One region of the Tumebacillus amylolyticus genome, then DNA from elsewhere that is predicted to be linked to it. Evidence: a T-box and tRNA genes for the amino acid it is inferred to sense, from the RefSeq annotation. Region 1 holds a T-box; the other holds one or more tRNA genes.
What was found. A T-box is a leader RNA that pairs with one kind of tRNA and senses whether it is charged. The one in region 1 lies ahead of pheS (phenylalanine--tRNA ligase subunit alpha), so its partner is inferred to be a tRNA-Phe.

Region 1 (15,279 bases):
GCCGTAGCGGTAGGATTTCACGTAGCGGTGCGATTTCAGGTAGTCCTGAATGCCGTTGCGCAACACACCTGTGCCTTTGCCGTGCACGATGTGGATGATGCCCATGCCGGAGAGGATGGCGTCGTCGATGTATTTGTCGACTTTGATAATGCCGTCCTCGATGTTGAAACCGCGCAGGTCGAGTTCCAACCCCATCGATTTCGGCTCCGAACCTTTGCGGCCGGCGACCGTGCGGGTCGGGGCTTTTTCCTTGGGCAGAAGTTCGAGGGAATCGATCGACACTTTGGTCTTCATCGAGCCGATCTGGATCATCGCTTGCTTGCCTTTCATCTCCACGATGTCACCTTTCTGGTTCAGGTGAACGACGCGGACATGATCGCCGACCTGCAGCGGACGAGCGGACGGTTTCGCTTTGGCGGCGCGAGATTCGCGGGCCATCTGCGGAGCGGACTCCTCCAACTGCTTACGCAGTTCGATCAGACGGTGCTCCTTGACTTGCCCGCGCTCTTCGGCGGCGATGCGACGGAGTTCTTCGATGATCTCCTTCGCCTCGCGATCCGCTTTCTGCACGGCACGGCGTGCGTCTTGCTCGGCACGCTCCATGATCTTGTCCTTCTGTGCGAGGAACGCTTCGCGCTCCTGCTCGAAGTCCGCCATCATCTGCTCCATCTCACGGCGCAGGTCTTCTGCTTTCTCCCGTTCCTTCTCTGCGGTGAGTTGGTTTTGTTCCAACTTGCGAATCAGAGAGTCGACTTCCACGTCTTCGGTCTTCAGACGGGCTTTCGCTTCCTCAATGATGTCGCTGCGCAGACCCAAGCGTTGCGAAATCGCAAACGCGTTGGAACGACCCGGTATGCCGATCAGCAATTTGTACGTCGGTCGCAAGCTCTCCACGTCGAACTCGACAGACGCGTTGATCGCGCTCGGCTCGTTGTAGGCATAGCCTTTCAACTCGCTGTAGTGCGTGGTGGCAACCGTTTTGACTCCGCGCTCCTTGAGGAAGTCGAGGATCGCCATCGCCAGCGCTGCACCCTCCGTCGGGTCGGTTCCGGCACCCAATTCGTCAAACAGCACGAGACTGCGGAAGTCGACGTGTTCGAGGATACGGACGATGTTCGTCATATGCGAAGAGAACGTCGAGAGCGACTGCTCAATCGATTGCTCATCTCCGATGTCGGCAAACACTTCGTCAAACGTCGAAACCACGGAGCCGTCGTCTGCCGGTACGTGCAGACCGGACATCGCCATCAGCGTCAAGAGACCGTACGTTTTCAACGTGACGGTTTTACCGCCGGTGTTCGGGCCGGTGACGACGAGCAGCGAGAAATCCTCGCCCAACCGAATGTCGGACGGCACAACCACATCGCGCGGAATCAACGGATGTCGCGCACGGCGCATGTTGATCACGCCGTCCTCGTTCATCTCCGGACGGGTGGCGCGCAATTCATTGGCGTACGTCGCTTTGGCAAAAATAAAATCGAGTTCCGCGAGCGCATCCTGTGCATCCAAAAGTTCATGAGCACGCTGTCCGATTTCGCCGGAGAGACGGGCGAGGATCTTGTCAATCTCGCGAATTTCCTTGATCTCCAATTCGCGCAAGTTGTTGCTCATCTGCACGACGGCCGCCGGTTCGATGAACAGGGTGTTCCCCGACGCGGATTGGTCATGCACGATCCCGTCAAACGACCCGCGGAACTCGATCTTTACCGGAACGCAGTAGCGGTCGTTGCGTTGAACGACCAGTTGTTCTTGCAACATTTTTTGATACGAAGACGAGCGCATGATATTGTCGAGCTTGTCCTTGATCCGAGCGTTCATCGTGCGAATCTCACCGCGGATGCGGCGCAGTTCCGGCGACGCCGTGTCGCGGACGGCGGCGTTTTCGTCAATGCAAGAGCGTACATCCTCTTCGACATCGCGCAATTCAGGAATCACTTCGGAGATCGCAATTAAGTGCGGAAGCGCTTCCTCCTCATGCGTGTCGTGGAGGAATTTTTTCAGACGACGGCCGCCCATGATCGTGTCGGCGATGTCGAGCAACTCAAGCGCCGTCAATGTGCCGCCCATCGTCGTGCGACGCAATGGACCCCGGTTGTCGTGAATGCCGCCCATTGGAATCAAGCCGCGCAAACGGTAGACGGTAACGCCCTCCGCCGTCTGTTGCTGCCAAGTTTCCACTTCCTCCAATTGTGTGGACGGGTACAAGTCCCGCGCCATGTCTTTGCCCAGCGAGGAAGAGGCCATGGAGACCACTTGCTCACGGATTTTATCGTATTCGAGTACGCGCAGCACTCGTTCATTCATTGCGGTCACCCCCAAAATCTTGAAAACAATTATAACACATTTTCCGTGCGAAAAAGGGACATTCTATTTCTACACTCGCAACGCCTTACTGACATCAAAACAGCTAAAGGAGGAGATGTACACGTGAAAGTCTTGGGTGCTATCGTCCGTTTTATCGTATCGGCCATCGTCCTGATGGTCATCGGGATGCTCGTCCCCGGATTCAGCCGTCTGTCGTTCACGTCCGCACTGATCGCTGCGGTAGTCATTGCCGTTATGGGTTGGGTGATTGAACTGCTGTTTGGTCGCCGAATTTCTCCGTACAGCCGTGGGATCGTCGGCTTCATCAGCGGCGTCGTTGTGATCTACCTCGCTCAACTGTTCGTACCGGGCATGCATGTGACCCTGTTCGGTGCAATCCTTGCGTCGCTGGTCATCGGTTTGATCGACCTGTTCGTACCGGGGGATGTCAAAGGCAACGTCTTGGGCAACCGTCACGGTGCTGCAGAACGCTTGCGTGACCGTCACGACGACTAACCCGCAAAACTGACTAAAAGCGAGTGATACGAAAAAGCCCTAGCCGATCTGAATCGGACTAGGGCTTTTTCGACGTAGGAAAGAAAAGTGGTCATGACAACGGCAAGAAACCTTTGAACTCCGTGATGAGCAAGGACGCCAGTTTCGAATCGTGCAACAGACTCCGCACCGATTCTTGCGGCATCAAGTTCATGACATTGACGACGAGTGCCGCGATGAACACCGCGAGCGTCAAGCCAATCAAGGCACCGGAGAAACGGTTGACGATGGAGAGGCCGGGCAGGTTGGCGAGCAGATCGAGCAGTTTCCCGATGAATTTCACAACAAAGAAGCTCAGGAAAAACAGCACGAGAAACGCAATCGCTTGATGCAAGTTCTTGAGGACAGCCTTCTCAATCAAGACCGCCACCGGGTTGTCGTTCGTTCCTGCAGTCACCGACACGTACTTGGCGACAACCGGAACGAAGGACGGATACACCGTCTTGGCGATAAAGTAGGCCGCAAGCATTCCAACCAGCGAGATGATCTGCCGCACCAATCCCGTTCTCCACCCGTTGAAGGCGGCAAGCAACAGGAAGACGCCGATCACCAGATCGGTCACTCTTGCTCTCCTCCTCCAAGTTGCTGCGCCTGTTCGAGGATGCGCAACAAGTCCTCGTACTCTTGGCGAAGTTTCAAATATTCGTCCGCCACGTTGACGGCGGCAAGCACCGCGACACGGTTGAGGTCGAGTCGCGGGTTTGCTTCACCGATTTCCTTCATTTTATGATCCACGAGCATCGCTACCATGCGGAGTTGATCCACGGAGGCTCTGCCCTTTATCTGATAATCTTGGCCGTAAATCACAGCTTTGATCTTGTTCACGTCGGCGCTGTTGGAATTGGGATTTTTCAGCAAGGGAATTCGCCCCTTTCTCGTCTCCCTGCACAATTCGCTTCGCAGGTCATAAACTCCTTCTTACGCGCGAAGTTCTGCTCCGTAGCCCTCTTGTAACGCTTCTTGCACACGGTTGTGGCGTTCGGTCACTTCTTCGTCCGTCAGCGTCCGTTCCGGAGAACGGTAGACGAGACCGAAGGCGAGCGACTTTTTGCCGGCCGGTACTTGCGGCCCTTGGTAGAAGTCGAACACGCGAGCGCTCTCCAGCAGATCACCCGCCGCCGAACGAATCGTGCCCAGCATATGACCTGCCGGGATGTGAACATCGACGAGAACCGCGATGTCGCGTTCCATCGCCGGGAACTTCGGCAGCGGAGCGACGGTGACTTCACGACCTACGCGCGCTTCCAGCAAAGTTTCGAGATGCAATTGGAAGTAGTAGGTCGGCGGCAAGTCGCACGCTTCTTCCACTTCGGGATGCAGAGCGCCGACGTAGCCGAGGAACAGATCGCCTTTCCAAATATCAGCGGTGCGGCCCGGATGCATGCTCGCCATCTCTACAGCACTGTAGGTGACGCCGTCGATGCCAAGACCCGCCAGGACGTTTTCGACAACGCCTTTGACGGTGAAGAAATCAACCGGACGCGGCTTCTCCCCGATGCCAACGGCGCTGAAATTGCCTGTGAAGATCCCGGAGATGCGCGTGCGCTCCGTCGGGAGTTGAGCAGCATCTGCATCCGGGAAGAACACGCGACCGACTTCGAACAACGCGAGGTCGTTCGCTTTGCGGTTGCGGTTGTACTCGACCACTTCCAGTAGAGACGGCAGCATGTGCGTGCGCAGAACGCTGCGTTCCTCCGACATCGGGTGCATCAGCGCGAGACGGTTCGACAGTTGCTCATCGTCCGCCAAGCCGAGACGATCGAGTGCTGCCGGAGATTGGAACGTGTAGGTGATGACTTCGGTCAACCCGCTGTTGATCAGCAGTTCGCGCACATGGCGGCGCAGACGTTGCTCGTGGGAGAGACCGCCGCGGATCAGTTGACCCTGCGGCAGAGTCGCCGGGATTTTGTCATAGCCGTAGATGCGGGCGATCTCTTCGATGAGATCGACATCGCGGGTGATGTCGGGACGACGGGTCGGCACGGTGACGCGATGAGCGCCGTCCACTTTGAAGCCGGAAACTTCGAAGCCGAGTCGAGTGAGGATTTCCACCATTTCGCCCTCCGAAATCGAGGTGCCGAGGTAGTTGTTGACGCGTTCCAGCGCGATGTCCAGCACTTGCGGTTCGGCACCTTGCTTCACCACTTCGACCGGAGAACCGACCACTTCGCCGCCTGCGAGTTCGGCGATCAAAAGCGCCGCGCGCAACAGGGAGTTGGTGACCATGCCTTGGTCGATCATGCCTTTTTCGAAGCGTTTCTGTGCTTCCGAGAACAAGCCGAGCGCTTTGCCCGTTTTGCGGGTTGTGCCCGGATCGAAGTACGCAGATTCCAGAACGATGGTGGTCGTGTTGGAATCGACTTCGGAGTTCTCGCCCCCCATGACGCCTGCGAGACCGATCACTTTTTCCGGATCGGCGATGACGAGCATCGAGGAATCCAGTTTGCGTTCGACGCCGTCGAGGGTGACGTGCGTTTCGCCGTCCTGCGCTTGGCGGACGATGATCGTGTCATCTGCGACTTTGCTCAGGTCAAATGCATGAAGCGGTTGACCCAGTTCGAACATGACGAAGTTGGTCACGTCGACGATGTTGTTGATCGGGCGCACGCCGACCGCCAGCAACTTCGCTTGCAGCCAGAGCGGGGATTCCGCAACGGTGAGACCTTTCACGACGAGCGCGGAGTACTTCGTGCAGTTGTCCGATTCGATCTTGACCGTCACCGGAGTCGGGGTGAGATGCGGAGCTTTGAACTCCTCTTGCATCTTCACTTCGCGCCCAAGGATCGCGGCGATTTCGTACACGACGCCGCGGTAGTTGAGAGCATCCGAACGGTTCGGGGTCAATTCCAGTTCCATGACGGTGTCGTTCAGGTGCAGGTAGTCAGCAATCTCTGCACCCACCGGAGCATCGGTCGGGAGAATGTAGAGGCCTTCGGTCTGTTCCTTCGGGAGCAATTTGATATCCATGCCGAGTTCTTTGGCGGAGCAGAGCATCCCTTGGGACTCGACGCCACGGAGCTTGGCTTTTTTGATCTTGAAGTCACCCGGCAGTTCCGAGCCGACGACGGCGCAGGGAACTTTTTGACCCGGTGCAACGTTCGGGGCACCGCAGACGATTTGCAAATTCTCGCCGGTACCTGCGTCGATGGTGCAGACGCGCAGTTTGTCGGCGTTTTCGTGTTGACGGGTTTCGAGGACATGACCGACGACGACGCCGGTGATGCCTTGGTTCAGTTCGGTGAACACTTCAACCGGAATCCCGGCTTCGGTGAGTTTGTCACCCAGTTGTTGCGGCGTGAGGTCCGCGATGTCGATATAGTCATTCAGCCATTGGTAGCTAATTTTCATAGTCTGTCTCTCCTCCTACATCCGCGACTTGAAGTTCTGCATCAGGCGCACATCGTTCTGGTAGAAGCCACGAATGTCCTCGATGCTGTAGCGACGCATCGCGGTGCGTTCCACGCCCATCCCGAACGCGAAGCCCGAGAATACTTTCGGGTCGTAGCCGGCCATTTCGAGCACGCTCGGATGCACCATGCCGGCACCCAGAATCTCGATCCAGCCCGTTCCCTTACAAGTCCGGCACCCGCTACCGCCGCAGTTGTGACACGTTGCATCCACCTCGGTAGACGGTTCCGTGAACGGGAAGTAGCTCGGACGCAGACGCACTTGCACCGAATCGCCGAAGATCTCGCGAGCGAACGTCAGCAACGTACCTTTCAGGTCACTCATGCGAATGTTGTGATCGACGACGAGACCTTCGATCTGCATGAACGCATGGGAGTGAGTGGCATCGTCATCGTCGCGACGATAGACGCGGCCCGGCGAGATGATGCGAATCGGGTCCGGGTATTCCTGGCCTTTGGCACGAGCTTCTGCCGCTTTGGCGCCCATGACGCGAGCTTGGACCGGAGACGTTTGCGTACGCATCAAAATCTCCTCGGTCACATAAAACGTATCTTGCATGTCGCGTGCCGGGTGGTTCTTGGGCACGTTCATCGCTTCAAAGTTGAAGTAGTCGTACTCGACTTCCGGCCCGTCCTCGACGGTGAAGCCAAGCCCTACGAAAATGTCTTCGATATCGCGGATCAGTTGGTTCAACGGATGTTCGGAGCCCACGGAGATGGAACGGCCCGGCAACGTGACGTCGATCGCTTCCTCAGCCAAACGTTTGTTGCGCTCCGCTTTCTTGAAGTCGGCTTCCTTCTCATTGTGAGCCGCTTCGAGAGCATCGCGGACGTCGTTGACCAGTTGGCCGATGACGGGACGTTCTTCGGCGCTGAGGCCGCCCATGCCGCGCAAGATGGCGGTCAGTTCCCCTTTTTTTCCCAGATACTTCACTTTCCAGTCGCCGAGTGCTTGCAACGAATCTTGAGCTTGCAGATCGGTCAGCGCTTGTTCCTTGAGCGCTTGCAGCTGTTCTCTCATGTCAAATTCCCTCCTAGAAAAATAAAAAAGACCCTTCCTCCACAAGGGACGAAAAGGTCTTCGCGGTACCACCCTTATTGAGCAATAGGCACAAAAAACGCATGCCTAAAAACTCCACTTCATTGCAAGATAACGGTGTTGACACACCGGCACGCCCTACCCAAAGCTCCAGGTAAAAGGGAGCTCCTTCAAGCGAGCAGCTACGGAGTGAACTTCAGCATTCGGATGCGCAAGGGTGCTTGCAGTCGGTGACACCCATTCCCTGATACGTTCCAACATAATGCCTACTCTCTCCATCATCGCTGATACACCATCTTCAATTGTTGCTACTTAGTATAGTATACCCCACATCCAAATGCAACTTCATCCATGTAAAAACTTACATCTCCGCCTTGCGCACAAACTTCTGGTGATAAAACACTTCGGCGAGAGCGACCGTCAACCCGCAGAACAGAGCAAAGTACCAGTTCACACTCAAATTGTAGAACAACAAATCCCCAAACTTCACAACCAAAACGGTCACAACAAACTCCAACGTAACAGCCAGGATCGAATTGACCGCTTTCGGCACGATGGCGTCAATCACAAAATTCACAACGGTAATGATCAGACCGAGCACGAGGGCGTGGGCCAGATTCAAATACCCGTGCCTCGGCGTGAACAATGCCACAAAATAAATACATGCCACCGTCAGAAGGTACTTTACGATGAAGCCTAGCACCTGATTCATTCCCTAGCACCTCCTATGATACTAAGAGGATGCCCGGAGAGCAGAGTTATTATGAGAGTTTGTGGTCGGCTCCGGTCGGGGACATCGTTGCCCCGCTCAGACACCCTAACGAGGAAAACCGCCTCGTTAGAGAACTCGCTCCTCCAACGATATCCCCGCCCTCCGCTGCAAGCCCCCTCCGGCCACGAAACCCAAAGAACTCAAAAAAGGATCTCAAAAAAAGGGCCCCAAAAACAAAAAGACCCCCTTTCATGGAGGTCTTGCCCTAGAACTTGCTCTTGAATTGCCCTTATCCCTAAAACCCTTTATGAGTGGGAGTTTGTGCTTAGGGGGAGGGGGGTTGGGGGGCAGGGAGTGGTGACTTTAGAAGTCCCCTCCCGTACCTACAAAAAACTCAATCAAAGGGAGGGGACTTCTACCGGAACCCGACCGCCCCCCAACCCCACTCCCCCGTACCACCCAGCCTAAATCCGCTGACGCAAAGCCTCATACAGCATAACAGAAGCCGCAATCGCAGCATTCAACGACTCAGCCTTGCCCGGCATAGGCAGCATGACCTGAGTATCGACCAATCCGGCGATCTCATCGGAAACCCCGTGAGCCTCGGAACCAATGACCAAAGCCACCGCCCCACCAAAGTCTGCCGCGAACACAGTCTGATCGGTATCAACAGCAGTCCCCACCACCGACACACCCAACTCTTTCAACTTCGGCAGCAGTTCCTTCAGCTCTACATCAAACACAGGGAGGTGGAACATAGACCCCATCGTCGCGCGAACAACTTTCGGGTTGTACACATCCACACAACTAGCACCGACAAAGACACCCGTCGCCCCAACCGCATCGGCCGTACGGATCATCGTCCCCAAATTCCCCGGGTCCTGAATCCCATCCAGCAGCAGATACAACGGTTTTTCCTTATTCGCAACAAAGGCAAACGCATCGCCCTCGCTCTTCTTGACGACCGCGATAACCCCCTGCGGCGACTGCGTATCCGCCACATGTTCGAGCACAGACTCCGAAACCTCGTACAGCTCAACCCCAAGCCCGGTCGCGCCGGTAATAATCCGGTCAAAACGCCCCGACTGCGGATCGCCGCTGATCAAAATTTCGACAACCGGAGCCCCCGCATCAATCGCTTCCTCAACCAAACGGACCCCTTCTAACAGATAAAGCCCCGTCGAATTCCGAAACTTTTTCTGCTTCAAAGACGCCCACTGCTTAACCTTGTTGTTCTTCGTTGAGATGATCTGTTCCATCTGCTACGCCACCTTATCTCGTTTCGTCCAATTCATCCAGATCCTCATTGCGGCCCACCACGACCAACACATCCCCTTCATGGATGATGTCGCTTGCAATGGGAGCAATGTTAATATGCGTCCGATGCTTGATCGCCATGACATTGCACCCATACTTCCGGCGAATATCAATCTGCTCCAGCGAACGCCCCACGAACTTACTCGGTGCTTGAATCTCCAAGATCGAGTAATCTTCGGCCAACTCAATATAATCCACAATGTTCGGCGAGATCAGGTTGTGAGCGACACGCGCGCCCATATCGCGTTCCGGATAGACGACACGGTCCGCCCCGATCTTCTCCAACACCTTGCCATGCATCGTATCCTGCGCTTTGACGACGATCATCTTCACGCCCATCTCTTTCAAGATCAGCGTGGTCAGGATGGAGCTTCGCACATCATCCCCGATCGCGACAACGACAACATCAAAATTGCGAATCCCAATCGACTTCAACGCACTCTCATCGGTCGAGTCGCACGCCACAGCATGCGTCACAGTATCCACAGAGTCTTGCACGAGCTCTTCATCCATATCGATGCCGAGCACATCATACCCCATTTCATACAACGTCCGAGCGACACTGCTGCCAAAACGCCCCAACCCAATGACCGCAAATTGCTTTTGTGCCATCTGCGTCCTTTCGCCTCCTCCACAAATCCCAATCCCTGCGTATATGTATCTCTTCGTAGCCTACCCCATTTTGCCCAGAAAAAAAAGACCTGGCCCAGAAGGTCAGGTCTTTTCATTTGCTTTGGCTTACTTGCTGCCTTTTGCGAGGGTAGCGAGTTCGCCGAAAGCTGCTGCATCGTTAACAGCGAGGTCAGCCAGCATCTTGCGGTTGACTTCGACGCCAGCGGTTTTCAGGCCGTGGATCAGCTTGGAGTAGGACAGGCCGTTGAGGCGAGCTGCCGCGTTGATACGAGCGATCCACAGTTTGCGGAAGTCGCGCTTCTTCTGGCGACGGTCGCGGTATGCGTACATCAGGGATTTCATGACCTGCTGGTTAGCAGTACGGAACAGGCGATGCTTGGAACCGCGGAAACCGCGTGCCAGCTTCAGGACTTTTTTATGACGACGGCGGGTAACGGTACCACCTTTAACTCTCGGCATTTCAGTAACCTCCTATGCAATCAAAAACGTTGCGTATGTGGATGTAATGGTCTTACAGGTAGGTGAGCATTTGCTCAATGCGCTTTTGGTCGGACGGGTGAACCATCGCGGATTTGCGCAGGTGACGTTTTACCTTGGTTTCCTTGTTGGAGAACATGTGGCTACGGTAAGCGTGGGAACGCTTCAGTTTGCCAGAACCAGTTCTTTTGAAACGCTTCGCCGCGCCGCGGTGAGTTTTCATCTTAGCCATGATTGCGTGACCTCCAAATCGAGTCTAAATATTAGTTGGTTGTTTTCGGCGACAGGATGATGATCATGCTGCGGCCTTCGAGCTTCGGGTGACGCTCAACCGTTGCGATGTCTGCACATTCCTCAGCGAGTTTGTTCAGAACGCGCTGACCGATTTCCGTATGCGTGATTTCACGACCACGGAAGCGGACGGATGCTTTGACTTTGTCGCCTTCCTTGAGGAATTTGACGGTGTTGCGCAACTTGGTCTGGAAGTCATGTTCCTCGATGTTCGGGGTCATGCGAACTTCCTTGATGGAGACGATTTTCTGGTTCTTGCGGGCTTCCTTTTCCTTCTTGCTCTGCTCGTAGCGGAACTTGCCGTAGTCCATGATCCGGCAAACCGGCGGCTTCGCGGTCGGAGCCACGTTGACCAGGTCCAAGTTCTTCTCACCTGCGATCTGCATCGCTTCACGCAGAGACTTGATCCCGAGCTGGTCACCATTCGCGTCGATCAACCGTACTTCACGAGCACGGATGCCATCATTGATTTGAACCTCTTCTTTGCTAATAACCTGTCACCTCCTGAAGTTCTGGGCAAAACCTTGCAGAAAAACAAATATGCGAGTGCATGACGTGTAAGTCATACACTCGCATATGAAAAGACGACATTTCGGTCGTGACAATTCAAACTCCAAAACCCGTTCACTGCTCATCGAGCGTTCCTGGGCGAGAAGCGCGAGTGCTTCTGCTTGTGGTCATGTGCCATATGAACTTCCGTATTGCATCGTACCATGACTCAGAGTCACAGTCAAGCAATACAGATCAAATTTCGTAAAAAAGCGCCCCCACCTCTGCTCCCTGCAGCAAAGGCAAAAGCGCTGACAGCAACTTGTACTAGAGAATCCGTCTTGCTTTGTAATCAATATAAACAACCAGCCTGCCTATGTCAACACTTTTTTGCAAAACTTGTCACATTTTGCGGTCGACGGCATTCGTCGTCGGGTGCCACGTGCGCGCTTCTTCACAAAGCGGGCAGTCGGAGCAGAGGACGGCAGACTCGGCGAAGACTTTTTTCACCGTCTCCACGATCGGCGGGACGAGGTCCCGGCCGTGCGCCAAGTGGATGTGAACCTTCTGCGGAGCGGCGGAGATCAACGCGCTCATCGTCTCTTCGATCATGACGCCGCAGTCGCGCAAATTCTGCTGCTGCTTGGCGCCTTCGATCTCATCGAGCACAAGCGGTCGTCCCTCCCCGTCAAACAAGCGCGGAGAAACTCCCTCCTCATGGCAGACCATGTGCAGAAGCGGCACCCCCGGTTCTTGGGCTTGCAAGAAATAGCGGAGCAACTTGACGAATTCTTGATATTCAAGCTCCATCAAGTACTCATCGATCGCCTGCTCGATCACACGATGCAAGTCAGCCTGCAACGCATGCATCCGGAACCGCAGCAACCCTTCCACCAACAACTCTCGGGAGTTCGCCAACTGCTCCGCCACCGAATCCACGATGTGTCGGCGGCGCAGAGACATCCCGTCTGCATCTTTGAGTTCCGCCAGCATCCGCACCGCCGAGTCGGCGAGATATTCGACTTCATCGGCGGCATAGTAATAGAAGTCGTTCGCGACGATACGCTCCATCTCCGAGCGTTCCCAGACGTCGGTGATGAATTCGCCCACAGCCTCTGAGAGCGTACGCACGACGAGTTCCGTCAACTCATCGGGTTTCCCTTCGGTCGTCCCGCCCAATCGATATGTAAAAAACGTGTAGGTGCCTCGCGTGAATTGCTCTCCTTGCAACGACACTCCCAGTTCCTTCAATTTGTCATCCGCTTCCTGCAGACAGCCGCCCAGCGCTTCCGCAAACTTTTCAGCGCCAATCGTAAACTTTTTCAATGGGGTCACCCCTTTCAAGACTTTCTGTCGATCCGTGGTGTTATTCCTCATTGTATGCGCGTGAATTAGCTTGTATACTTGTACGCTTCTTGCTAGGATGCGAACAAGAGTAAATTGGAAGGGAGTTTTCCATTCGTAGATGTTCTCATATTTCAATAGTATAGTTCAGATAAACTCTCTTATTAGAGAGTTTCCTACGAAACAGGAGGTTTGGCAACCCTCCAAATGGATAGTTCTCGAAACTTTCTCTAGACTTGAATCTTGTGCTACAATGTTTTTATATCTATTTACTAGAGAAAGGGGCCGCTTATTGTGAGAACGAGATCTACAATCTCCGCAATTCTCTCAATTTTCTTCCTGTTTAGCCTATTGCTCGCTCGACCGGCATCCGCCCATCAACAGTCCCTGGCTTCCTCGAAGATCACATTTGAGAACACCAAAATGCACGTGTCCCTCCTGATCGACCAGAAATCGATCTTGGAGATCAACGGCTTTGACATTGAGAAAACGCAATCGCTCGACGAGGCGAAACTCTCGTCGCAAATCAAGGACAAATCGTTCGACTATATCAAGTCCGGCTTCCACGTCAAGAACAACGGCAAGGAGATGCCTGTAGCACTCGAAGCCGTCTCCGTACCCGACCTTGCCAACGTCCAATTCGACCTCACCTTCACCTCGGACGAGCTGATCGACAAGATCGACTTCGACTACAACATCTTCTTCGAAAACTCCAACGGCATGCACAAAAACGTCGCCACCATCGAGAACGGCGACAAAACCGACGAGTTCGTTTTCACCAACTCCACCCGTCACCTCGCGATGGAAGCGGGCGTTGAACTCTCCTTCTGGAGCACGCTCGGACAATTCGTGCTCATGGGCATCGAGCACATCTTGACCGGGTACGACCATCTGGCGTTCCTGCTCACCTTGATCATCCTCGGCGGCTCCTTCAAGAACATCTTGAAAATCGTCACGTCCTTCACCGTCGCCCACTCCGTGACGCTGATTCTCTCGGCGATGAGCGTAGTTACGCTACCCACCCGTTTGATCGAATCGTTGGTCGCCGTCACGATCCTCTACGTGGGCATTGAAAACCAATTTATCAAAAACACGAACTACCGCTGGGTGTTGACCGGATTCTTCGGCCTCGTCCACGGCTTTGCATTCGCAGGAGCGCTTGCCGAAACGCAAGTGCCCAAGAACCACTTCCTCGAAGCCCTGCTGACGTTCAACGTCGGGGTTGAAATCGGACAATTGCTGGTCGTCATCGTCTTGCTGCCGATCATCCTCTACATCGGTCGTTTCAACTGGAACGTCTGGGTCGTGCGCGGCATCTCCGGCGGCGTCGCTCTGTTCGGTCTGATCTGGTTCATGCAACGCGCGTTTGAGTTGAACATCCTGCCGTTCCTCGCGGTTTAGGAAAAAGAGCTCGTGTCCGCCCCGGTGCGGACACGAGCTTTTTTCATAGACATTTCGGGTTGGGAATAGAAATGGGGACAGGGAGGTGGTTCCCATCGATGGACAAAGCGTGTTGCTCCCGCTGTTCTGGATCTTGCTGTCCGCGTTTCTCTTGCAACGAGCGACGGCGCATCTGCCGTGGTTGCGCATCCCGACGGTGATCGCGTATATCTTGTTCGGGCTGTTCCTCGGGCAGACGGTCTCGCCGATTTGGAAGGAGCAGAGCGGTTGGCTTGGCGGAGTCAGTCAGTTCGGGCTGTTCTACCTGATGTTTCTGTCGGGGCTCGAAGTGGACTTGCGCTTGCTCGTACCGCGTCGTGACGGGCCGAAGTTGTTGCAGAAAGCCCTCTTGCTGTTTGCAGCCACGGCGGTGCTCTCGTATGCACTCGCTTGGGGCATGCATGTGATCGACCCGCAGATTCAACCGTGGATGATGATGTTGATTCTCTCGACCACGTCGCTTGGCATCATCTTGCCGGTTTTGAAAGAGCGCGGGTTGTTGCGAACGGTCTACGGGCAAACCCTGCTGACGGCGGCGCTGCTTGCCGATCTGCTGACGATGCTCGGCATTTCTGTGGCAGCCGATTGGGTCAAGAACGGATTCTCTTGGCGACAGTTGACGGTCGGGTTGTTGATTCCGCTGGTTGCGGCGTTCTATGTGGCGATTCTGCGACTGTACCGCAGCAAGTTCTGGGATTCTTGGTTTGGCGGAAACGGCGTTTTGAAAATGCAGGGCGTGCTCGCCTTGCTCGGACTCTTCGGGGTCATGACCGATTGGACAGGGTCGGAGCCGATCTTGGGAAGTTTCTTGGTCGGGCTGTTGGTGTCCAGCTTCCGTCTGCCGGAGAAAAATCCGTTGCGTCAACAGATGGAGAGCATCGGGTACAGTTTCGTGATTCCGATCTTTTTCGTGACGGTGGGGGCGCAGTTTGATCTCGGGGCGTTCTTCGCCTCGGAGACGGCTCGAACGTGGGTGCCGCTGCTCTTGCTGTGCGCCTATGGGGTGAAGCTCCTGCCGATGCTCTGGTTTGGCGGCGCGATGCCTTTGCGGGAACGACTGGCCGGCGGACTGTTGCTTTCGTCTCGGATGACGCTCGTCATCGTGGCGGCTTCGATCGGCGTGCAACTGCACGTCATTCCGCGTGAGATCGAAGAAGCGATGCTCGTCGTCGGCATCGTGACCTGCATCTGCTCCCCCCTGCTGTTCTCGCTGATGAAAAAAGCTCACGGACCTCTGCGGCCGTGAGCTTTTTTTTATTGATAGGCGACGG
Region 2 (15,257 bases), on a different contig from region 1:
CACCAACACGAACTCGCCCGCCTGATCACCCTCGAAAACGGAAAAAACCTGTCCGAGGCTCATGCTGAGGTTATGCGCGGCATTGAAATGGTAGAATTCGCAGCCGGCATGACCCCGCTGCTAAAAGGCGAAGCACTCCCCAACATCGCCCGCGACATCGACTGCGAGATGATCCGTTTCCCACTGGGCGTGGTCGCCGGCATCGTGCCGTTTAACTTCCCCTTGATGGTCCCGATGTGGATGTACCCCATCGCGATCACCGCAGGCAACACGTTCGTCCTGAAACCCTCCGAACGCACGCCGCTCTCCACCATTCGAGTGGTCGAACTCTTGAAAAAAGCCGGCCTGCCGGACGGCGTCTTCAACGTCGTAAACGGTGCCCATGACGTGGTCAACGGTCTCTTGGAGCACCCCGACGTCCAAGCGGTCTCCTTCGTCGGTTCCCAACCGGTCGCCGAACACGTCTACAAAACCGCCTCTGCCCACGGCAAACGCGTGCAGGCCCTCGCCGGAGCCAAGAACCACCACTTGGTCATGCCCGACACCGACCTCAAACGCGCTGCGAAAACCATCGCATCCTCCGCGTTCGGATGTGCAGGGGAACGCTGCATGGCGGCGAGCGTCGTCGTCGTGGTCGAATCTGTAGCGGACACTCTCGTCCAACACCTCATCCAAGAATCCAACGCCCTCAAAATCGGCAACGGATTAGACCCAGGCATCGACCTCGGTCCCGTCATCCGCGACTCCCACCGAGAAAAAGTCCACTCCTACATCCAAACCGGGCTCACCGAAGGCGCAAAACTCGTCCGCGATGGGCGAGAGGAGGCGGCACAGCATCCGAACGGCTTTTTCACAGGCCCGACGATCTTCGACCAAGCGCATGCCGAGATGGCGATCGTGCGCGAGGAAATCTTCGCCCCGTTCCTAAGCGTCGTGCGCGTCCCCGACTTTGAAGCAGGTCTTGAAGTTATCAAAAATTCACGCTTCGGAAACGGCGCCTGCATCTACACCAACAGCGGCAAGCGAGCACGCGATTTCGCACACCGCGTAGAAGCCGGCATGGTCGGAGTCAACGTCGGCGTTCCCGCTCCGAGCGGTTTCTTCGCTTTCACGGGCTGGAAAAAGTCGTTCTACGGCGACTTGCACGCCAACGGCCAAGACGGCATCGACTTTTTCACCAAGAAAAAAACCGTCACCACCCGTTGGTTCGATGACGGCGACTCCAACATCGGTTCCCAAAAAACATTCGTGAAATAGCGAACCCGAGGAGGCTCGAAGATGCCCGCCAACGACCAAGACCATGAAAAAGAGACCCTGCTCGAAACCGACCGCACTCATATGTGGCACCACATGTCCCCGTATAACCCCAACCCGATGATCGTCACCGAGAGCCAAGGCTCTTGGATCACCGACATCGACGGCAACCGCTATTTCGACGGCATGTCCGGGTTGTGGTGCGTCAACATCGGCTACGGACGACAGGAGTTAGCAGACGCCGCCTATGAGCAGATGAAAGCGCTCGCGTACTTCCCGCTGACTCAAAGCCACGTTCCCGCCATCCACCTGTCCAAAAAAATCAGCGAGTGGCTGGCGGGGGAGTACCGCGTCTTTTTCTCCAACAGCGGGTCGGAAGCCAACGAAGTGGCTTTTAAAATGGCGCGTCAATACCACGCGCAACGCGGCGAACCCGGTCGCTACAAATTCATCTCCCGCTACCGAGCCTACCACGGCAACACGATGGGAGCCCTCGCGGCCACCGGGCAAGCCGTTCGCAAACAATCCTACGAACCGCTCGCCCCCGGCTTCAAACACGTCCCGCCGCCGTACTGCTACCGCTGTCCCTACGGCAAAACCTACGGCAGTTGCAACATGGAGTGCGCCAACGCCATCGACGAAATGATCAACTGGGAGGGAGCCGAAACGGTCGCCGCCGTCATCATGGAGCCGACGATCACAGGCGGCGGCGTCATCGTTCCACCTCCCGAATACCTCCCGAAAGTCCGCGAGATCTGCGACAAACACGGCGTCCTCCTGATCCTCGATGAAGTTATCTGCGGCGCGGGTCGCTCCGGCCGTCCCTTCGGTCACCAAAACTTCGGAGTGCAGCCGGACATCGTCACGATGGCAAAGGGCATCACCTCCGGGTATCTGCCCCTCTCCGCCACAGCTGCACGCGCCGAGATCGCCGACGTGTTCCTCGAACCGGGGCCGAACCAACACTTCCGTCACCTGAACACCTTCGGGGGCAACCCCGCCGCTTGCGCCCTTGCCCTGCGCAACTTGGAGCTGATCGAAAGCGAAGGGCTCATCGAACGAGCGGAGCAACTCGGCCACGACCTGCGCTCCAAACTCGCAACCCTTGAAAACCATCCCAACGTCGGCGACATCCGCAGCTTCGGTTTCATCTGTGGCATCGAACTCGTCGAAGATCGCACCAGCAAAGCCCCTTCTGCGCCAGACCGCGTCCTGAAAGTCATCTCCGAATGCAAAAAACGCGGCCTCCTCATCGGCCGCAACGGGGACACGATCCCCGGCTTCAACAACATCCTCACTCTCGCGCCGCCGTTCTCCACCACCGAAGAAGACCTCGAATTCCTCGTCAACGTCCTCCGCGACGTCTTCGAACAACTCTAGACCCTTGAACGAAGCCAAAAAGGAGGGAAGCCTCATGAGCCTGCAAGACAACTTCAAGGAAGTCGTCCCCGCGCTCAAGCCCAAAGAAGCGGTCGACGAAGCCAATCGTTGCCTGTTCTGCTACGACGCCCCGTGCGTGCAAGCGTGTCCGACGGGGATCAACATCCCGTCTTTTATCAAAAAAATCACCACCGACAACCTCCTCGGCTCCGCGTTGACCATCCTCGATTCCAACCCGCTCGGAGCGAGCTGTGCGCGCGTCTGCCCAACGTCTGAACTGTGCGAGGGAGCGTGCGTCCTCAACGGTCCGGCTGCTTCCAAAGCCATCCAGATCGGCCTCCTGCAACGACACGCCACCGACTGGGCGATGGAAAACACCAAACCGAACACTGCGCTCTTCAAAACCGCAGACCCCAATGGGAAAAAAATCGCCATCGTCGGTGCCGGTCCCGCAGGTCTCTCTGCAGCCCGCGATCTCGCGCGTCTGGGCTATCTAGTCACCGTCTACGAAGCCAAACCGCGTGCGGGCGGACTCAACGCCTACGGAATCGTCTCCTTTCGCTTGCCGGAGGATGTCGTCGCTTGGGAAGTCGAGCAGATCGAAGCGCTCGGCGTGCAATTTTGCTTCGAAACCAAAATCGGCGAGGACGTCAGCGCCCAAGACTTACTCGACAACCATGACTCCGTGATTCTCGCCGCCGGCATGGGATACGTTCCTGCGCTGAACATCGAGGGCGAGGACCTTCAAGGCGTGCTCGACGCCGTGCAATTCGTAGAAGACACGAAAACCAAACCGCTCACCAACCACCTGCTTGGCAAAAAAGTTGCCGTGATCGGCGCGGGCAACACCGCCATCGACGCCGCCACCTGCTCTACGCGACTTGGCGCAGACAACGTCAAAATTCTCTACCGCCGCACCGTCGCCGAAATGACCGCCTACGAGTTCGAATATGAATTCGCGAAAAACGACGGCGTCGAGTTCCGCTGGCTCGTCGCACCCACACGCATCTTGGGCGAGAACGGCCGCGTCACCGGACTTCAACTCATCCGCATGGAACTTGGCGAACCTGACGAGCGCGGTCGCCGCCGACCCCGAGAAGTGGCAGGCAGCGAGTTCACCCTCGAACTGGATTTCGTCATCAAAGCGATCGGCCAAACCCGTCAGACCCACCTCATCGACGCTTTCCAACTTCAGCATGAACACGGCATCCCGTTGGTTGAATCGGGAACGTACCGAACATCGCAACCGAACGTCTTCGCCATCGGCGATTTCATTTTCAAAACCGGCAAAACGGACGCCATGGTCGTCACCGCCGTGCAACAGGGCAAGGACGCCGCCGTCGCCGTTCACACGCAACTCACCTCGCAAAAAGTCCAGTCCTAAGCCAGAGGAGGCGCAATCATGGCAGACCTACGGATCAAATTTGCCGGTATCGAATCACCCAACCCGTTCTGGTTGGCATCCGCTCCTCCGACCAACTCCGGCTATCAAGTGCAACGCGCATTCGAAGCGGGCTGGGGCGGCGTCGTTTGGAAAACGCTCGGCGAGCCCGTGCTCAACGTCTCTTCCCGCTACGCCGCCATTCATCGCGGCGGGCAACGGGTGCTCGGTTTCAACAACATCGAATTGATCTCAGACCGTCCACTGGAAGACAACTTGCGCGAGATCGCCGAAACCAAGAAAAGGTTTCCCCACAACACGCTGATCGTCTCGCTCATGGTGCAACCCAAGCGCGAAGCATGGCACGAAATTGTAAAAGCGGTCGAAGCCGTGGGTGTCGACGGTTTGGAACTGAACTTCGGCTGCCCGCACGGTATGGCGGAACGCGGCATGGGCTCTGCCTCCGGTCAACAGCCCGACATGGTGCGCCAACAAACCGAATGGGTCAAGGAAGTGGCGCAGACCCCCGTCATCGTCAAACTGACCCCGAACATCACCGACATCCGATTCACCGCACGTGCTGCTCGCCAAGGCGGTGCCGATGCCGTGAGCATGATCAACACCATCAACTCGCTGATGGGCGTTGACCTCGACTCGTGGCTTCCTTACCCGCACGTCGACGGCAAAGGCGCACACGGAGGCTATTGCGGTCCCGCCGTCAAACCGATCGCCTTGAACATGGTGGCGGAATGCGCGCGAGACTCCCGAATCGCGCTCCCGATCTCCGGCATGGGCGGCATCTCAAACTGGCAAGACGCCGTTGAATTCTTGCTGATGGGCGCAGGCTCGCTCCAAGTCTGCACCGCCGCCATGCACCACGGATTCCGCATCGTCGAGGACATGAAGGACGGCCTCAACCACTATCTCGATCAAAAAGGGCTCCCCTCCGTCATGGACCTCGTCGGCAAATCGGTCGCCACGTACTCCGACTGGGGCGATCTCAACCTGAACTACAAAGTCGTCGCCCGCATCAACAACGACACCTGCATCAACTGCAACAAATGCTACATCTCCTGCGAAGACACCTCGCACCAATGCATCGACCGCGTCCGAGAGCCGGATACGGGTCGCGAGCTGCTCGTCGTGCGCGAGGACGATTGTGTCGGCTGCAATCTCTGCTCCATCGTCTGCCCGGTGGACGGCACGATCCAGATGGTCGAAATCCCGACCGAAAAACAACCGCAATCTTGGAACCAACTGCAATCGGGGGTGAAGTAAGGTGAGCAAAAAACTGATTCGCGGCGGCATCGTCGTCACAGCGGCCGATACGTATCGTGCGGACATCTTGATCGACGGAGAAAAAGTCGTCGCCATCGGAGCGGGAGCCCTTTTTTCCAAAGAAACGGAGGGGGCCGAAGAGATCAACGCGAGCGGATGCTATGTGTTTCCGGGCGGGATCGACCCGCATACGCATCTCGACATGCCGTTTGGCGGGACGACGACAGCCGACGACTTTGAAACAGGCACGCGTGCGGCCGCTTTTGGCGGGACGACTTCGATCATCGACTTCTGTTTGACGTCCAAGGGGCAGTCGATTCGCGAAGCTCTTGATACCTGGCACGCCAAAGCGCACGGCAAAGCGGTGATCGACTACGGCTTCCACCTCATGATCGCCGAAGCCAACGACGCCGTCCTGCACCAACTGGAAGACGTCGTCGAAGAGGGCGTCACTTCGCTGAAAGTGTTCATGGCTTATAAAAACGTATTCCAAGCGGACGACGAGACGCTGTTCAAAACGCTGATCCGTGCCAAGGAACTCGGAGCCCTCATCCAAGTGCATGCCGAAAACGGCGACGTCATCGACTTCCTGATCAAAGAGGCGTTGGAGAACGAACAGACCGACCCGATCTACCACGCCCTGACCCGCCCGCCGATGGCGGAGGGAGAAGCAACGGGCCGTGCCATTGCCCTCACAGCCCTTGCCGGATCCCAGCTCTACGTCGTCCACGTCTCGTGCGCCGAAGCGGTACAACGCATCGCAGAAGCGCGAGAGAAGGGCCTGAACGTCTACGGTGAAACCTGCCCCCAATACCTCACGCTCGACATCTCCGAACTGGCACGCCCCGGTTTCGAAGGAGCCAAATACGTCTGGTCCCCGCCGCTCCGTGAAGCCTGGCACCAAGAGGTGCTCTGGAGCGCGTTGAAAAACGGAATCCTGCAAACCATCGGCTCCGACCAATGCTCGTTCAACTTCAAAGGGCAAAAAGAACTCGGTCGCAACGACTTCACCAAGATCCCCAACGGCGGCCCGCTGATCGAAGACCGCTTCAGCGTGGTCTACTCCGAAGGCGTCCACAAGGGACGAATCTCGCTGAACCAATTCGTGGACATCACCTCCACCAAAGCGGCCAAACTCTTCGGTATGTTCCCGCAAAAAGGGACGATCGCCGTCGGGTCTGACGCCGACATCGTCCTGTTCAACCCGAACGTCACGCGCACGATCTCCGCCAAAACGCACCACATGAACGTCGACTACAACCCGTTTGAAGGCAAGGAAGTCCACGGCGAGGTCGTCTCGGTGCTGGCACGCGGCGAATTCGTCATCCGGGACAAAAAATTCGTCGGCACGAAGGGCAACGGACGTTTTATCAAGCGTCACAAATTCGGCGCATCCCCGACGCTAAAGGAGGAGCAACCCCATGTCCTATAAAGTCAAAATCGGCTTGATTCAAGCAAAAAACGACGTCCACGGTGACGCACCGGTCGCCGTTCACAAGGAAAAAGCGATCGAAAAACACATCGGCCTCGTGCGCGAGGCAGCCAACAGAGGGGCGCAAATCATCTGCCTGCAAGAAATTTTTTACGGCCCGTACTTCTGCGCCGAACAGAATCCGAAATGGTACGAATCGGCGGAGGAAGTCCCGAACGGCCCGACGACGCGCCTCTTCCAAGACTTGGCGAAGGAACTCGGCGTCGTCATCATCCTCCCGGTCTATGAAAAAGCGGGCGTCGGCATCTACTACAACACGGCCGCCGTGATCGACGCAGACGGTTCCTACCTTGGCAAATACCGCAAACAGCACATCCCGCATGTGGCGGTCGGCGAAGAAGGGCACGGGTTCTGGGAGAAGTTCTACTTCAAACCGGGCAACTTGGGCTATCCGGTGTTCGATACGGCCTTTGCCAAAGTCGGCGTCTACATCTGCTACGACCGCCACTTCCCGGAGGGCGCTCGACTGCTTGGGCTCAACGGGGCGGAGATCATCTTCAACCCTTCTGCGACAGTGGCCGGGCTGTCCGAATACTTGTGGAAATTGGAGCAACCGGCGCATGCGGTCGCCAACGGCTACTATGTCGCCGCCATCAACCGAGTCGGCGTAGAAGCTCCTTGGAACATGGGCGAATTCTACGGCCAATCGTACCTCGTCGACCCGCGGGGCCAATTCGTGGCGGTGGGCTCTCGTGACCAAGACGAGATCATCGTGGCGGAAATGGACAAAAACAAAATGCACGAAGTTCGCGATCTCTGGCAGTTTTACAGAGACCGCCGTCCGGAAACGTATCACAACATGGTGGAACTTCTGCCTTGAAGACGAGAAAGACCTGATCCTTCGTGGATTAGGTCTTTTTTTGCGTGGCAAACTAGAAGTGTCTTGGGAGGTGAGAGGATGAAGTTCATCATCTTTGACTTAGAATGGGTGGCGACGTTCGCCAAGGGGCAGATCCCGGAGGTTATCTCCATCGGGGCGGTGAAGTTGGATCGCGATCTGACGGAATGTGACCAATTTGCCTCTTTTGTCCGACCCAAGCGAGCGCGGATGCTCAACAAACGCACCGTCCGCATGACGAAGATCAAACCGGAAGACGTGCGGACGTCGGAGGACTTTGCGAAAGTCTGGAAACAGTTCCTCAAGTGGATCGGCGAGGAAGAGTATTTCTTGCTGACCTGGGGTCCGACCGACATTCGCACGCTGATTCAGAACTGCAAGATGCACCATGTCCCTCTCGATTGGCTGCGCAATTACAACGACCTGCAAGCGGAGTTCGGACGGCTCCAAGAAGTCAAGAACCAAACCGGACTCATGGAAGCGCTCGAAGCGCTGCAGCTCAAGCCGATCGGAGCACACCACAGCGCCGTCGACGATGCCCGCAACACGGCTCAAATCTTCAAAGCGCTGTACAAGCAATTGCAGCTCGCACGCAACAACCACGTCGGCCTGTTGAGGGCCTTCGCCCCAAAACAGACGAGACGCCCGTCGCGCCCGCTGAGCACCACGGGACGCACCCGCCGAGGCAAGGACCAAGAGCGTGTCGGGCGAAGACCGTAAGAGATGGGGCCAACAGGGGCCGAAAAAAAGACTCGATTCCTCGGCGGATCGAGTCTTTTTTGTTTTTTCAGTTGTGTTGTGATAGATTGAATTTACAGATATTTATGAACAAAAAGAAGACGAGGAGCGTGCTCCCTTTTATGAATACGGAGATCAAAAGCCAGTTGCGAGCCATCGTCGGCGACCGCTGGATGATGGATTCACCCCATGACTTGTACACCTATTCTTATGATGCCACGCCGCTGTATCAAGCGATGCCGGACGCCGTTGTCATGCCGAGTTCCGTCGAGGAAGTGGCGGCGGTGTTGAAAGTCGCCAACCAGTATCGAATTCCGATCGTCTCCCGAGGTTCCGGTACGAATCTCTGTGGAGGCACGGTTCCCACAGAGGGCGGAATTGTGCTGGTGACGAACCGTTTGGGGCGGTTGCATGAAATTGATCAAGAGAATCTCACCGCTACATTCGGACCGGGGCTGATCACAGCCGATTTGCATAAAGCGGTCGAAGCGGTGGGTTTGTTCTATCCACCTGACCCCGGAAGCATGCGAATTTCCACGATGGGCGGCAATGTCGCCGAGTGCGCGGGAGGCATGCGCGGTCTGAAATATGGCGTGACCAAGGACTATATCATGGGAATCGAGGCGGTTCTCCCCGGCGGGGAAGTCGTCCGCTTCGGGGGCAAAAATGCGAAGGACGTCGCAGGGTACGATGTGACGAAATTGCTCGTCGGCTCCGAAGGGACGCTGGCCGTCGTCACCGAAATTACGGCAAAACTCCTGCCTTTGCCGCCTGCGAAACAGACGATGGTCGCGTACTACCAGAGCCTGTCTGACGCGGCTCGAAGTGTCCAACGAATCATCGCGTCCAAGATCATTCCGGCGACGATGGAATTCCTCGACCAAGCGACGATGGAGGTCGTCGAGGACTTCGCTCGCATCGGGCTGCCTCTCGATATGAAGGCAATGTTGATCATCGAGCAGGACGGGACGGACTTGCAAGTCGAGCAAGACATCGCCCGCATGGCAGACATTTGTCGGGGAGAGGGTGCCACCGAAGTTCGTCTGGCGCAAACGGTCGAAGAGGGCGCCAAACTCATGGCTGCCCGCCGCGCCGCACTCTCTGCATTGGCTCGCGTGAAGCCGACGACGATCCTCGAGGACGCAACGGTTCCGCGTGCCCACCTCGCCGAAATGGTCGAGCAAGTGGACGTGATCGCTCGAAAATACAACCTGCAAATCTGTACGTTCGGCCACGCCGGAGACGGCAATTTGCATCCGACGTGCTTGACGGACGAGCGCGATCTCGAGGAGATTCACCGTGTCGAGCAAGCGTTTGAAGAAATTTTTCACGCGGCCATCAAATTGGGCGGCACGATCACCGGCGAACACGGGGTCGGGATGGCGAAGGCGGGGTTCCTCGATCTCAAAGTCGGTCCGTCCGGCATCGAACTCATGAAACGGATCAAAGAAGCGTTCGACCCGCACGGGATCATGAACCCCGGCAAAATGTTTGCAAAAAGCGATCGACGCAGAGTGGTGGTGAAAACGCATGCCTGCACACACGAACACAACCATGCCTAATCCTAATCTCATTCAACTTCTCGACAATTTCGACAGGGAGGAGATCCTGAACTGCATGCAGTGCGGATTCTGCCTGCCCGCCTGTCCGACCTACCGCCAAACCGGCAAGGAATCGGCTTCTCCACGCGGTCGTATCGCGTTGATGAAAGGAGTCGTCGATGGGCAACTTAACGTGGACGCCGAGTTCGAGGACAACATGTACCTCTGCCTCGGATGCCGTGCATGTGAGACGGCTTGTCCGGCGGGCGTTCCCTATGGCTCGCTTCTCGAAACCGCCCGCGACGTGGTGGAAAGGAACAAGAAGGACATAGGCGAACATTCGTTCTTGCGCGACTTGTTGTTTGAGGAAATCTTTCCGAATCCGGACCGCATCGACCGCTTGGGCACGATGCTCTGGGCGTCCCAAACACTCGGGCTTCAGAAGCTCGCAAACAAAATGGGCCTGATCAACCTCCTCCCGCGCCCGATGCGGGAGATGCAATCGGCTGTGGATCAAGTAGCTTCTCCTTGGCAACGGATGAAAAGGGAGTCTGTGATACATCCCGAACCAGACGCCTCCCAAAATCTGCGCGTTGGGATGTTCAAAGGCTGTATCATGGACGTCATGTTTTTTGAGACCAACCAAGCCACGGCGAGAGTACTGACCAAGGCGGGCTGTGAAGTTGTTTTTGTCGAAGAGCAAGCGTGTTGCGGCGCTCTCCATGCTCACTCCGGTGAGCAAAACGGTGCAAAGGAACTGGCGAAACGCAATATAGAGGCATTCGAAGCGGCAGGCGTCGATCTCATCGTCAACAACGCCGGCGGCTGCGGGGCGGCGCTCAAAGAATATCACCACTGGTTCCACGACGACCCGCAGTGGCAGGAACGGGCGATGAAGTTCGTCGCGAAGTGCCGCGATGCGAATGAATTGGCGGCAGAACTTTTTTCTGCGTTGGAGTTTCGCGGAGAGTTGCCGGGCGTGCGGATCACCTACCAAGACTCCTGCCATCTCGCTCACGGTCAAGGTGTTCGCGCGCAGCCTCGACAACTTTTGCGCAGCATTCCGGGTGTGGAATATGTGGAGATGATGGAGGCCGACCGATGTTGCGGATCGGCGGGCATCTACAACATCACCAATTTCGACATGTCGATGGAAGTCCTCGACGAGAAGATGGAGAACGTCAAATCGACCTCCGCTCACTTAGTCGTCACGTCCAACCCAGGCTGCTTGCTCCAGATGCGCAAAGGCATCCAGCGCGCTGGGTGTGAAGGGCAGATGGAAGCGGTGCATATCATGGACCTTTTGGATCGCGTTCTGTGAAAAAGAGCCTCTGTCCCGTCACGGGCAGAGGCTTTTTTCGCATCAAAAGGCGGTGGTTTCGACATTGTTCCATGTGAAACGTTGTAAGAGGGAGATAGAGTGTGTATCCTATCGTTTCGGCGTGATAGTTTCATAGAATGGGGTATACAGTCTGTTTTTGTCGAAATGGAGTCGAATATGCGTGTTGAGATGTCGAATCAACTCATGTTAAGATAACACCTGTCGCCGCGAGAGAGTGACGACGACGAAACGAAAGACACACGGTGAACATGAGCCATTAGCTCAGTTGGTAGAGCACCTGACTTTTAATCAGGGTGTCGAAGGTTCAAGTCCTTCATGGCTCACCATGTTTTCGCGGAAGTGGCTCAGGGGTAGAGCATCGCCTTGCCAAGGCGAGGGTCGCGGGTTCGAATCCCGTCTTCCGCTCCATTTCTACTATATAATATATGCGGTCGTGGCGGAATGGCAGACGCGCACGCTTGAGGGGCGTGTGGGGTTTCCCCGTGGAAGTTCGAGTCTTCTCGACCGCACCATGTTTTATCTGGGGGATTAGCTCAGTTGGTAGAGCACCTGCCTTGCAAGCAGGGGGTCAGCGGTTCGAATCCGCTATTCTCCACCATGCCTTTTTAGCTCAGTAGGTAGAGCGCATCCATGGTAAGGATGAGGTCATCGGTTCGATTCCGGTAAAAGGCACCATGTATCTTGGCCCGTTGGAGAAGCGGCTTAACTCACCGCCCTTTCAAGGCGGCATTCACGGGTTCGAATCCCGTACGGGTCACCAAGATGGAGGTTTAGCTCAGCTGGGAGAGCATCTGCCTTACAAGCAGAGGGTCGGCGGTTCGATCCCGTCAACCTCCACCAGATTTTTTAAAGGACAGGTCGACTAAGAGCAGCGGCGTCCTGCCGCACGTCGACACTCGTTCATCCTTGAACTCGGAGCTGTGGTGTAGTGGCCTAACATGTCCGCCTGTCACGCGGAAGACCGCGGGTTCGAATCCCGTCAGCTCCGCCACTTATTTTACAGAATTAAAATACGGCTCGGTAGCTCAGTTGGTAGAGCAGTGGACTGAAAATCCACGTGTCGGCGGTTCGACTCCGTCCCGAGCCACCATTTACAAAATAGTACAAATACCCATGCGGAAGTGGCTCAGGGGTAGAGCATCGCCTTGCCAAGGCGAGGGTCGCGGGTTCGAATCCCGTCTTCCGCTCCATAGATTTCCCTGTTGTCTGGGGGCCCATAGCTCAGTTGGCTAGAGCGCACGACTGATAATCGTGAGGTCGGAAGTTCGAATCTTCTTGGGCCCACCATTCTATATAGATGATCTAGTGATGATGGCGGAGAGGCCACACCTGTTTCCATCCCGAACACAGAAGTTAAGCTCTCCAGCGCCGATGGTACTTGGACCGCAGGGTCCCGGGAGAGTAGGACGTCGCTAGGCAACTAGAAAAAGGCCCGATCTTCTTGCGAAGATCGGGCCTTTTTTGCGTTCATTGGGGGTTGAAGGGAGTCTCGGGAGGTAGAGAGAACGGGTGCAATGTGGAGGATTCGCGAGAGTGGAGGATGTGTGGGAAGCGGATGATGCGATTTGTCGGAGTTTGTCGACTGGAGTACGTTGAACGTGCACCGGCTGCGTGATAAGATAACTCCTGTCACCAAGAACACGAGCCATTAGCTCAGTTGGTAGAGCACCTGACTTTTAATCAGGGTGTCGAAGGTTCAAGTCCTTCATGGCTCACCATGCGCCCTTAGCTCAGCTGGATAGAGCGTTTGACTACGAATCAAAAGGCCGGGAGTTCGAATCTCTCAGGGCGCGCCATTTTTACACGGGGGATTAGCTCAGTTGGTAGAGCACCTGCCTTGCAAGCAGGGGGTCAGCGGTTCGAATCCGCTATTCTCCACCATATATCTTGGCCCGTTGGAGAAGCGGCTTAACTCACCGCCCTTTCAAGGCGGCATTCACGGGTTCGAATCCCGTACGGGTCACCACCACTTTACATCCTGTTCGCGGGTTTGAATCCCGTCTTCCGCTCCATTTCTACTATTAAATATGCGGTCGTGGTGGAATGGCTGCACCATTTGCCTTTTTAGCTCAGTAGGTAGAGCGCATCCATGGTAAGGATGAGGTCATCGGTTCGATTCCGGTAAAAGGCACCATACGTTTTTGGGGTACAAAGGCTCGATCTTCTTCGGAAGATCGGGCCTTTTTTTCGTTCTCCGGGTTGGTGGTTTGGGATGCGTAAAAGGGAGTAAATCTGCGAAAACAGGAGAATCGGAAAGTATGGAGGATATGGTTTTTCTGTAGGTCAATATTTGTCGGAGTTTGTCGGGTAGAGTGCGTTGAACGTGTGCGGGCCGCGTGGTAAGATAACACCTGTCGCCGCGAGAGAGTGACGACGACGAAACGAAAGACAACGATGGTGAACATGAGCCATTAGCTCAGTTGGTAGAGCACCTGACTTTTAATCAGGGTGTCGAAGGTTCAAGTCCTTCATGGCTCACCATTTTTCCTTCTATATAAGATGCGGTCGTGGCGGAATGGCAGACGCGCACGCTTGAGGGGCGTGTGGGGGTTACCCCGTGGAAGTTCGAGTCTTCTCGACCGCACCATTGTTTCAAATCTGGGGGATTAGCTCAGTTGGTAGAGCACCTGCCTTGCAAGCAGGGGGTCAGCGGTTCGAATCCGCTATTCTCCACCAGATGCCTTTTTAGCTCAGTAGGTAGAGCGCATCCATGGTAAGGATGAGGTCATCGGTTCGATTCCGGTAAAAGGCACCATGTATTCTTGGCCCGTTGGAGAAGCGGCTTAACTCACCGCCCTTTCAAGGCGGCATTCACGGGTTCGAATCCCGTACGGGTCACCAAGATGGAGGTTTAGCTCAGCTGGGAGAGCATCTGCCTTACAAGCAGAGGGTCGGCGGTTCGATCCCGTCAACCTCCACCACTTGTACCACTGCTAGACACGGGCCCATAGCTCAGTTGGCTAGAGCGCACGACTGATAATCGTGAGGTCGGAAGTTCGAATCTTCTTGGGCCCACCACTTTTCAAAACCTTATAGATGCGCCCTTAGCTCAGCCGGATAGAGCGTTTGACTACGAATCAAAAGGCCGGGAGTTCGAATCTCTCAGGGCGCGCCATTTTTTTCACGGGGGATTAGCTCAGTTGGTAGAGCACCTGCCTTGCAAGCAGGGGGTCAGCGGTTCGAATCCGCTATTCTCCACCATGTATCTTGGCCCGTTGGAGAAGCGGCTTAACTCACCGCCCTTTCAAGGCGGCATTCACGGGTTCGAATCCCGTACGGGTCACCAAGTGTGGAGGTTTAGCTCAGCTGGGAGAGCATCTGCCTTACAAGCAGAGGGTCGGCGGTTCGATCCCGTCAACCTCCACCAGATTTTTTCTTGAACTCGGAGCTGTGGTGTAGTGGCCTAACATGTCCGCCTGTCACGCGGAAGACCGCGGGTTCGAATCCCGTCAGCTCCGCCACTTTTACAACATGTTTGATGAGGGCCCATAGCTCAGTTGGCTAGAGCGCACGACTGATAATCGTGAGGTCGGAAGTTCGAATCTTCTTGGGCCCACCATAGTTTTTCATACAGTCTAGTGATGATGGCGGAGAGGCCACACCTGTTTCCATCCCGAACACAGAAGTTAAGCTCTCCAGCGCCGATGGTACTTGGACCGCAGGGTCCCGGGAGAGTAGGACGTCGCTAGGCAGGTATGAGCCATTAGCTCAGTTGGTAGAGCACCTGACTTTTAATCAGGGTGTCGAAGGTTCAAGTCCTTCATGGCTCACCATTTCGCGGAAGTGGCTCAGGGGTAGAGCATCGCCTTGCCAAGGCGAGGGTCGCGGGTTCGAATCCCGTCTTCCGCTCCATTTCTACTAGTAATTATATGCGGTCGTGGCGGAATGGCAGACGCGCACGCTTGAGGGGCGTGTGGGGTTTCCCCGTGGAAGTTCGAGTCTTCTCGACCGCACCAAATGCCTTTTTAGCTCAGTAGGTAGAGCGCATCCATGGTAAGGATGAGGTCATCGGT

Region 2: it encodes a tRNA-Phe, which carries the amino acid that the T-box ahead of pheS (phenylalanine--tRNA ligase subunit alpha) is inferred to sense. The anticodon was not compared.

Annotation. Positions count from the first base shown of each region.
Region 1 is NZ_JAEQNB010000001.1:1,434,404-1,449,682, reverse strand. It holds gene JJB07_RS06840 (endonuclease MutS2) at 1-2,304, opposite strand, end outside; gene JJB07_RS06835 (DUF2512 family protein) at 2,428-2,820, shown strand; gene JJB07_RS06830 (CvpA family protein) at 2,912-3,421, opposite strand; gene zapA (cell division protein ZapA) at 3,418-3,717, opposite strand; gene pheT (phenylalanine--tRNA ligase subunit beta) at 3,778-6,207, opposite strand; gene pheS (phenylalanine--tRNA ligase subunit alpha) at 6,223-7,287, opposite strand; T-box leader at 7,329-7,596, opposite strand; gene JJB07_RS06810 (DUF2512 family protein) at 7,667-8,017, opposite strand; gene JJB07_RS06805 (TrmH family RNA methyltransferase) at 8,482-9,276, opposite strand; gene JJB07_RS06800 (potassium channel family protein) at 9,290-9,946, opposite strand; gene rplT (50S ribosomal protein L20) at 10,073-10,426, opposite strand; gene rpmI (50S ribosomal protein L35) at 10,479-10,676, opposite strand; gene infC (translation initiation factor IF-3) at 10,708-11,226, opposite strand; gene ytxC (putative sporulation protein YtxC) at 11,627-12,550, opposite strand; gene JJB07_RS24375 (HupE/UreJ family protein) at 12,863-13,969, shown strand; gene JJB07_RS06770 (cation:proton antiporter domain-containing protein) at 14,055-15,254, shown strand; gene JJB07_RS06765 (rhodanese-like domain-containing protein) at 15,263-15,279, opposite strand, start outside.
Region 2 is NZ_JAEQNB010000012.1:68-15,324, reverse strand. It holds gene JJB07_RS23165 (CoA-acylating methylmalonate-semialdehyde dehydrogenase) at 1-1,257, shown strand, start outside; gene JJB07_RS23160 (aspartate aminotransferase family protein) at 1,279-2,634, shown strand; gene JJB07_RS23155 (NAD(P)-dependent oxidoreductase) at 2,669-4,018, shown strand; gene preA (NAD-dependent dihydropyrimidine dehydrogenase subunit PreA) at 4,037-5,293, shown strand; gene hydA (dihydropyrimidinase) at 5,295-6,725, shown strand; gene JJB07_RS23140 (nitrilase-related carbon-nitrogen hydrolase) at 6,715-7,605, shown strand; gene JJB07_RS23135 (3'-5' exonuclease) at 7,684-8,343, shown strand; gene JJB07_RS23130 (FAD-binding oxidoreductase) at 8,484-9,923, shown strand; gene JJB07_RS23125 ((Fe-S)-binding protein) at 9,892-11,223, shown strand; tRNA gene JJB07_RS23120 (tRNA-Lys) at 11,495-11,570, shown strand; tRNA gene JJB07_RS23115 (tRNA-Gly) at 11,578-11,652, shown strand; tRNA gene JJB07_RS23110 (tRNA-Leu) at 11,672-11,756, shown strand; tRNA gene JJB07_RS23105 (tRNA-Ala) at 11,767-11,842, shown strand; tRNA gene JJB07_RS23100 (tRNA-Thr) at 11,844-11,919, shown strand; tRNA gene JJB07_RS23095 (tRNA-Glu) at 11,928-12,004, shown strand; tRNA gene JJB07_RS23090 (tRNA-Val) at 12,009-12,084, shown strand; tRNA gene JJB07_RS23085 (tRNA-Asp) at 12,159-12,235, shown strand; tRNA gene JJB07_RS23080 (tRNA-Phe) at 12,259-12,334, shown strand; tRNA gene JJB07_RS23075 (tRNA-Gly) at 12,360-12,434, shown strand; tRNA gene JJB07_RS23070 (tRNA-Ile) at 12,455-12,531, shown strand; rRNA gene rrf (5S ribosomal RNA) at 12,546-12,662, shown strand; tRNA gene JJB07_RS23060 (tRNA-Lys) at 12,887-12,962, shown strand; tRNA gene JJB07_RS23055 (tRNA-Arg) at 12,964-13,040, shown strand; tRNA gene JJB07_RS23050 (tRNA-Ala) at 13,050-13,125, shown strand; tRNA gene JJB07_RS23045 (tRNA-Glu) at 13,134-13,210, shown strand; tRNA gene JJB07_RS23040 (tRNA-Thr) at 13,303-13,378, shown strand; tRNA gene JJB07_RS23035 (tRNA-Lys) at 13,650-13,725, shown strand; tRNA gene JJB07_RS23030 (tRNA-Leu) at 13,746-13,831, shown strand; tRNA gene JJB07_RS23025 (tRNA-Ala) at 13,845-13,920, shown strand; tRNA gene JJB07_RS23020 (tRNA-Thr) at 13,924-13,999, shown strand; tRNA gene JJB07_RS23015 (tRNA-Glu) at 14,009-14,085, shown strand; tRNA gene JJB07_RS23010 (tRNA-Val) at 14,090-14,165, shown strand; tRNA gene JJB07_RS23005 (tRNA-Ile) at 14,186-14,262, shown strand; tRNA gene JJB07_RS23000 (tRNA-Arg) at 14,283-14,359, shown strand; tRNA gene JJB07_RS22995 (tRNA-Ala) at 14,370-14,445, shown strand; tRNA gene JJB07_RS22990 (tRNA-Glu) at 14,454-14,530, shown strand; tRNA gene JJB07_RS22985 (tRNA-Val) at 14,536-14,611, shown strand; tRNA gene JJB07_RS22980 (tRNA-Asp) at 14,629-14,705, shown strand; tRNA gene JJB07_RS22975 (tRNA-Ile) at 14,727-14,803, shown strand; rRNA gene rrf (5S ribosomal RNA) at 14,819-14,935, shown strand; tRNA gene JJB07_RS22965 (tRNA-Lys) at 14,942-15,017, shown strand; tRNA gene JJB07_RS22960 (tRNA-Gly) at 15,022-15,096, shown strand; tRNA gene JJB07_RS22955 (tRNA-Leu) at 15,116-15,200, shown strand; tRNA gene JJB07_RS22950 (tRNA-Thr) at 15,204-15,257, shown strand, end outside.